Linked DNA regions of Methylotuvimicrobium sp. KM2. The protein of the gene in region 1 interacts with the protein of each later gene in a pairwise test. Links are inferred from orthologs where the notes say so. Each region holds a gene or a part of one and is shown in the gene's direction. Other genes may lie near its edges.

The links.
Region 2: the proteins of sufU (region 1) and WJM45_RS07120 interact in binary tests that used the Escherichia coli proteins (3 or more experiments, as listed by UniProt). The link is inferred for Methylotuvimicrobium sp. KM2 from one-to-one orthologs.

Annotation. Positions count from the first base shown.
Region 1 is NZ_CP150634.1:2,440,248-2,443,564, reverse strand. The notes cover bases 302-3,291. They hold sufU (Fe-S cluster assembly sulfur transfer protein SufU), read left to right. Parts: upstream 302-1,565; coding sequence 1,566-2,018; downstream 2,019-3,291. Other genes in these bases: WJM45_RS10340 (non-heme iron oxygenase ferredoxin subunit), read left to right, coding at 2,992-3,291; WJM45_RS10345 (class I SAM-dependent methyltransferase), read left to right, coding at 2,201-2,971; WJM45_RS10355 (cysteine desulfurase), read left to right, coding at 343-1,566. Also shown: WJM45_RS10360 (Uma2 family endonuclease), read right to left, coding at 1-280; more of WJM45_RS10340, read left to right, coding at 3,292-3,312. UniProt on the Escherichia coli protein: A scaffold on which IscS assembles Fe-S clusters. Exists as 2 interconverting forms, a structured (S) and disordered (D) form. The D-state is the preferred substrate for IscS.
Region 2 is NZ_CP150634.1:1,669,455-1,672,733, forward strand. Bases 185-3,136 are described here. They hold WJM45_RS07120 (cysteine desulfurase family protein), read left to right. Parts: upstream 185-1,083; coding sequence 1,084-2,190; downstream 2,191-3,136. Other genes in these bases: cysE (serine O-acetyltransferase), read left to right, coding at 185-224; WJM45_RS07115 (Rrf2 family transcriptional regulator), read left to right, coding at 592-1,071; WJM45_RS07125 (iron-sulfur cluster assembly accessory protein), read left to right, coding at 2,666-2,989; WJM45_RS07130 (TIGR03862 family flavoprotein), read left to right, coding at 3,103-3,136. In the rest of the region: more of cysE, read left to right, coding at 1-184; more of WJM45_RS07130, read left to right, coding at 3,137-3,279. UniProt on the Escherichia coli protein: Master enzyme that delivers sulfur to a number of partners involved in Fe-S cluster assembly, tRNA modification or cofactor biosynthesis. Catalyzes the removal of elemental sulfur from cysteine to produce alanine.

The DNA of each region.
Region 1 (3,317 bases):
TCGGTTTCAAAAGCATGAAGTCCGGTTCCGGCTCGGACAGATCGCCGAGTTGTAGTGGGTTTTGAACGCTGGCAATCGCCGTTTCACTAGGTAGTAGTTTTAATAACTTATTGAGGATGCGGTTCAAATGACCCGCATGGTTGCAGCCTATTGGGGACATTTCCAAGATTTCTCCGTTGATCAGTTCGAGACGGCTGTCGGGCGGAAAAATGTCGGCTTCGCCGAGTTTCCGCCACTCGTCGATATCGGTCAGATGTTTTCGAGGATTTGCGATCGCCATAATTGAAACCGTTTGATTTTCAAAAAGTAAAATATAAAGAATATACGCCAAACAAGCAAACCATGACACCATTTCCTATCGATAAAATACGCAGCGATTTTCCGATCCTGAACGAGAAAATCCGTAATAAATCGCTGGTCTATCTGGACAATGCGGCTTCTAGCCAGAAACCGAACGCCGTGATCGATTGCATCAGCCATGTCTATCGCCATGATTATGCAAATGTGCATCGCGGAGTGCATACGCTCAGCGTCCGCTCGACCGACAAATTCGAAGGCGCTCGGGAAATAATCAAGGATTTCATCAACGCCGGTTCGGACAAGGAAATCATTTTCACAAAGGGCACGACCGAATCGATTAATCTGGTCGCGCAAAGTTTCGGCAAAGCCAACGTCAAAGCCGGCGACGAAATTCTAATCAGCGGGATGGAACACCATTCCAACATCGTGCCATGGCAAATGTTGTGCGAGCAGACCGGCGCGATACTGAAAGTCGCGCCGATCAATCTTCGCGGCGAACTGATTCTCGACGAATTCCTCAAATTGATCGGCGATAAAACGCGTCTGATCTCGGTCGCTCATATGTCTAATGCCTTGGGTACGATTAATCCGGTCAGACAAATCATCGCGGCCGCACATGAAAAGAACATTCCGGTACTGCTCGACGGCGCACAAGCGATACCTCACATGCCTGTCGATGTGCTCGATCTCGATTGCGATTTTTATGCTTTTTCCGGCCATAAGCTATACGGTCCATCCGGCATCGGCGTGTTGTACGGCAAACAAGCCTTGCTGGAAAGGATGCCTCCGTATCAAGGCGGCGGCGACATGATTCGCAAAGTCACGTTCGAAGAAACCGAGTACAATACGCTGCCTTATAAATTCGAGGCCGGTACTCCGGGCATCGCCGACGCAATAGCCCTTGGCGCGGCAATCGATTATCTGAACGAAATCGGCATGGATGTTGTAGCCGCTTACGAAGCCGAGCTACTCGATTACGCGACCGAACAGGCGAAGAAAATCAAAGGCCTTCGAATCATCGGCGAAGCAGAAGAAAAAGGTGCGATCCTATCCTTCGTACTGGACAAAATCCATCCGCACGATATCGGCACGATGCTGGACAGCTTAGGCATCGCGGTGAGAGCCGGGCATCACTGTGCGATGCCGGTCATGGACTTTTTCGAAGTGCCCGCAACCGCGAGAGCATCGTTCGCGATATATAATACGAAACAGGAAATCGATGTATTGATGAACGGCATAGAATCTTTAATAGAGGTATTTGGTTAATGTTTGACGATTTAAGAGATCTCTACCAAGAGGTCATTTTCGACCACAACCGCAATCCGCGTAATTTCAGGATCATCGAGAATGCAGATAGGAAAGTGGACGGTTTCAATCCGCTGTGCGGCGACCGCCTGACGCTCTACTTAAAAATGAACGGCGATGTGATCGAAGACGCGAGCTTTCAGGGTTCAGGCTGCGCCATTTCGACCGCGTCGGTTTCATTGATGACCGAAATCGTCAAAGGCAAAACCGAAGCCGAAGCCGAAGCCTTGTTCAAGACTTTTCACGAAATGACGACCGGCAAGGACGAACAGTTCAATCTCGAAGCCGTCGGCAAGCTGGCCGTGTTGGCCGGCGTCAGAGAGTATCCTGCCCGCGTCAAATGCGCGACTCTGGCTTGGCATACGCTCGACGCCGCGCTGAAGAACGAAAAACAAGCGGTTTCGACTGAGTAATCCTAAAAAGCATTTCACCATGAAGATCATGAAGAATAAGAAGTTAATTCAATAGTTTGCCATGCATTAGCAAAACAGTTTTGTTCTCCTTAAAGGTTACTCAACGTTTATGTATATCCTATTGAAATATTTCAATAACTTCATGCGTTTCATGGTTACATTGCCGAATTTAGGATAATTCATTGGCAGGACATCCCTATATCGGCAAACTGGCCGTGCTCTATACCGGGCAGGGCGAGTTAGGTGATTATCAACAATTGGCCGAATGCCTGAATGTGCCGCTCAGAACCGGGGGCGGTGATCATCAAGAGCCTTATTTTCTGACCTGGCGCGACGGCGCGTTGAAATTGCTCGATCGGGAATTGCTGAAAAAAGGCGGTCTGGCGGTCGATATCGAACCACGGCCCGGCGAGCAAAGATCCTGGCCCGCGCCGAAAAACACGCCGCTTGGCCAAGCCTTGGGACGAAAAACGCAGACCGTCGTCGACGCGACGACCGGTTGGGGCCAAGACAGCCTGCATATTTTCAGAATGGGCTATCGTTTGCGCTGCATCGAACGTTCGCCGGTCATGGTCGAGTTATTGCAAGATGCTTTTCGGCGTTTAGGCGAATTGGAGTGGGTCAAAAACTTATCGCTCGAATTACCCGAATTGATCGCCGGCAATGCTATTGAAGTTTTCGCCGGGCTCGATCCGAAACCCGACTGCATCTATATCGATCCGATGTTTCCGCCGAAACGCAAAAAATCGGCATTGGCGAAAAAATCGATGACGATCCTGCATGAACTACTCGGCGATGACCCGGATAAGGACGCCTTGTTCGAAGCCGCGATGCAGGCGACAGCCAAGAAAGTGGTCGTCAAGAGCCCAGATTATGCAGAGCCGCTAGGTGGCAAACCGAGCCAGAGTTTTCAGGGCAAACTGTTGCGTTACGATGTGTATGTTAAAAATTAAAATAGAGGAGAGGAGTTATCATGTCCGATTGGATAGATGTCGTCGATCAAGATGCATTGGCCGATGGCGAACATGTCGTTGTTGAAGTCGATGGCGCCGACGTCGCGATATTCAAAATAGACGGCGAATTTTTCGCGATCGAGGATGTATGCACGCATGACGGCGCAGAAATCGCCAGCGGCGAACTCGACGGAGACGAAATCATTTGCCCGAGACACGGCGCTCGATTCTGCGTCAAAACCGGCGCTGTCAAGTCCGCGCCGGCTTATGAAGACATCCCCTGTTTTCCTTTGCGTATCGAAAACCACCGTATTCAAGTTCGCGACGACCGTTGGGATTAGCCGTT
Region 2 (3,279 bases), 770 kb from region 1 along the record:
AGCGAAAAAAAATCGCCGCAAAAATGGGGTTCGATGCATACGGTACCAGTGACGACATGACGGATCCGGTCGCCAAGGCGATCAACCATATGTTGGATCATATGCAAGCCGTGGACGAGCAGCTTGAAATGATGAAAAAAGCACTAAAAGACGCCGGTATCGCCTGTCCGGATCAGTCCATTCCGGAAGAGGATTATAAGGGCGATAAGTTGGATGAGATTTGAAAGAGGGGAAAGGGGCAAGGTGTAAGGAGCAAGAGAAAAGATGAAAGAGGAAAGATGAAAGATGAAAGATGAAAGATGAAAGATGAAAGAGGATAGAGGAAAGGTGAAAGAGGAAAGATGAACATCTGCTGTTTTTCTTGCTCTTGGGGGACGTTATACCTTTGGCGCTTCAATTTTCGGTAGTGCCCAAGGAGGCGTAGGGGCGAATGTCTGACAAATGCTTTGCCAGTATCTGACATATGACGGGTACCTCGGTGCCGAATTGTGATTTACGATCGGTATAATTCAAATGAGCTTTTTCAAAGTTGACTAATTTGCTTGGTTAAGTATAGTAATGCGCATTGATTTGCTATTTGAGGATTAGGTTGTGCGATTAACCACAAAAGGCCGCTATGCAGTAACAGCCATGCTTGATCTGGCTTATCACAGTCAGCAAGACCCGGTCACTTTAACCGATATTGCGACTCGCCAGACTATTTCGTTGTCTTATTTGGAACAATTGTTCGCTCGTTTACGAAGAGCCGGCATGGTAACCGGTGTGCGCGGACCCGGCGGGGGATATCGTTTGAGCCGTGCGGCGAGTGAGATCAATATTGCCGAAATCATCGAGGCCGTCGATGAGCCGCTAGACACTACCAAATGTGCCGGCGAAGGCAATTGCCAAAACAACAAAGCGTGTTTAACTCATGATTTATGGATGGGGCTTAGCGATCAGATTCGGGGATACCTAAAAGGTATTAGCCTCGGCGATTTATTGACGAGACATCATGTTCAGGAAGTTGCCAAGCGGCAAGAACAAGATACAAAAGTAGTCGAAATTCATCGGCAACAAAGAGTCGGCGCCTAAGTTTTCGAAAGCATGGTCTATCTCGATCATAATGCGACGACGCCGCTCGATGAGCGCGTTTTAGAGGCGATGCTACCGTTTTTGAAATCCTTTTACGGCAATCCGTCGGCTCTGTATCGGATCGGTCGATTATCGCGTAGCGCGATTGAAACAGCTAGGGAGCAAGTAGCCGCGCTCGTCGGAGTCTCTCCCGGTCAGGTACTTTTTACCAGCGGAGGCACCGAATCGAATAATTTGGCATTAAACTCGATCGAAAGTCATTCGCGATTATTGATTTCCAGTATTGAACATCCATCCATTACGGAGCCAGTCGAACGCTTGCGAAATCGTAGTTGCTCGGTTGATGTTCTGGCAGTGGATAAAAACGGTATCTTCGAACGCGAATCTTTCGAGCGATGCTGTACGAACCGGCCTAATTTTGCCTCTTTGATATTGGCTAATAATGAAACCGGCGTGATACAGTCTATCGCCGAGTGGGCCGGCGTGTTGCGCGAACAGGGAACAATAGTTCATACCGATGCGGTGCAGGCGGTCGGAAAAATTCCGGTGGCGTTCGATTCGCTCAATGTTCAGTTGATGTCGATATCCGGTCACAAAATTTACGGCCCCAAAGGCAGTGGCGCGTTAATCATCGAAAAAGGCATGGTACCGGAACCTTTGCAACTCGGCGGCGGTCAAGAGCAAGGTTACCGAGCAGGTACCGAAAATGTCGCGGCAATCGTCGGTTTCGGTAAGGCGGCAGAATTGGCCCTGTCTGAAATGACGCAATGGCGAAACCAAATGCTTGATTTAAGGCAGTCGTTGGAGCAGGGGTTGGCGGAATTGAACGCTACTATTTTTAGTCAAGCGGTAGAGCGATTACCCAATACCGTGCAATTCGGGATTGACGGCGTCGATGGTGAGATGTTGCTGATGCAACTCGATAAAAAAGGCTTTGCGGTATCGAGCGGTTCGGCTTGCGCTAGTGGCGGCGGCATGCCGAGTCCGGTGTTGACGGCGATGGGTGTTTCCCGGGATTTAGCCAAAAGCGCTTTGCGCGTCAGTTTGGGTAAAGCCAATACCGAAGCGGATATTGCCGATTTTGTGAAATGTTTAAAAACTATTTTGAATCGAACCTAATGTTCATGAAGGCTCGGCCATCGCCCCGGCAAATGAAAGATCTCTGGTGGCGGAGGGTGCGGTCACTCGCCCGACAGGACGCCGTGAACCCAGCACCTAAATCCTATGTAATTATTCACACCCCCTATCGTTCCCACGCTCCGGCGTGGGAATGAAGACCGAGACGCTCTAGCGTCTCGTACCGCTGGAGCGGTACTCAGGCGTTCCCACGCAGAGCGTGGGAACGATAATTTTCGGGGGACTGAATAGTTACAATTCCATAGGTCTTTGGCAATGATTCAAAATCATGGCTTTTTAGGTGCTGGGTGAATACGTCCATGTAGGCCCGACGGCGGCTCCCTGCCGGCGACGCCTGTCGATCGAGCAACCGCGCCCTCTCTGGAACCGGCATTGCCAGAACTGAGTTTTGTATATCGAAAAATTAGATAATGGGTCTAAATCTACGAACTTTCACAGTAACGTTAAGAGGTGTTGAATGGCGATTTCTTTAACCGAGAGCGCGGCAAAACAAATTAAAAAACAATTGGACAAACGCGGCAGCGGTGTTGGCTTGAAATTAGGCGTCAAAAAATCCGGTTGTTCCGGTTTCGCCTATACGATCGATTATGCCGATGAAGTTCATGAAGGCGATCGGGTGTTCGAGCAATACGGGGTCAAGGTCATTACGACGCAAGACGATCTGGCCGTGATCGATGGAATCGAGTTGGATTATCGCCGCGAAGGCATCAATGAAGCATTCAAATTCAATAATCCGAATGTCACCGGCATGTGCGGTTGCGGCGAAAGTTTCTCGGTGTGATGTGAATACCCTTTAGAAAATGGTTGCGCGTCAATTCCTAATCAATCCGGTTTGTGCATAATCTTCCTAATCAGTCTCACCTGAATTCTTTTCGTCAATTAGCTTCTCCCGCTATCGCCATTATAGGCGGCGGGCCTGCCGGGCTTATGGCTGCTGAAGCGTTAAGTCAAAGCGGTGTTCGAGTCGATGTTTACGATGCGATGCCGTCGGTCGGGCGTAAGTTTTTGATGGCCGGCAAGGGCGGTATGAATATTACGCATTCCGAAGCCTACGATATTTTTTTATCGCGC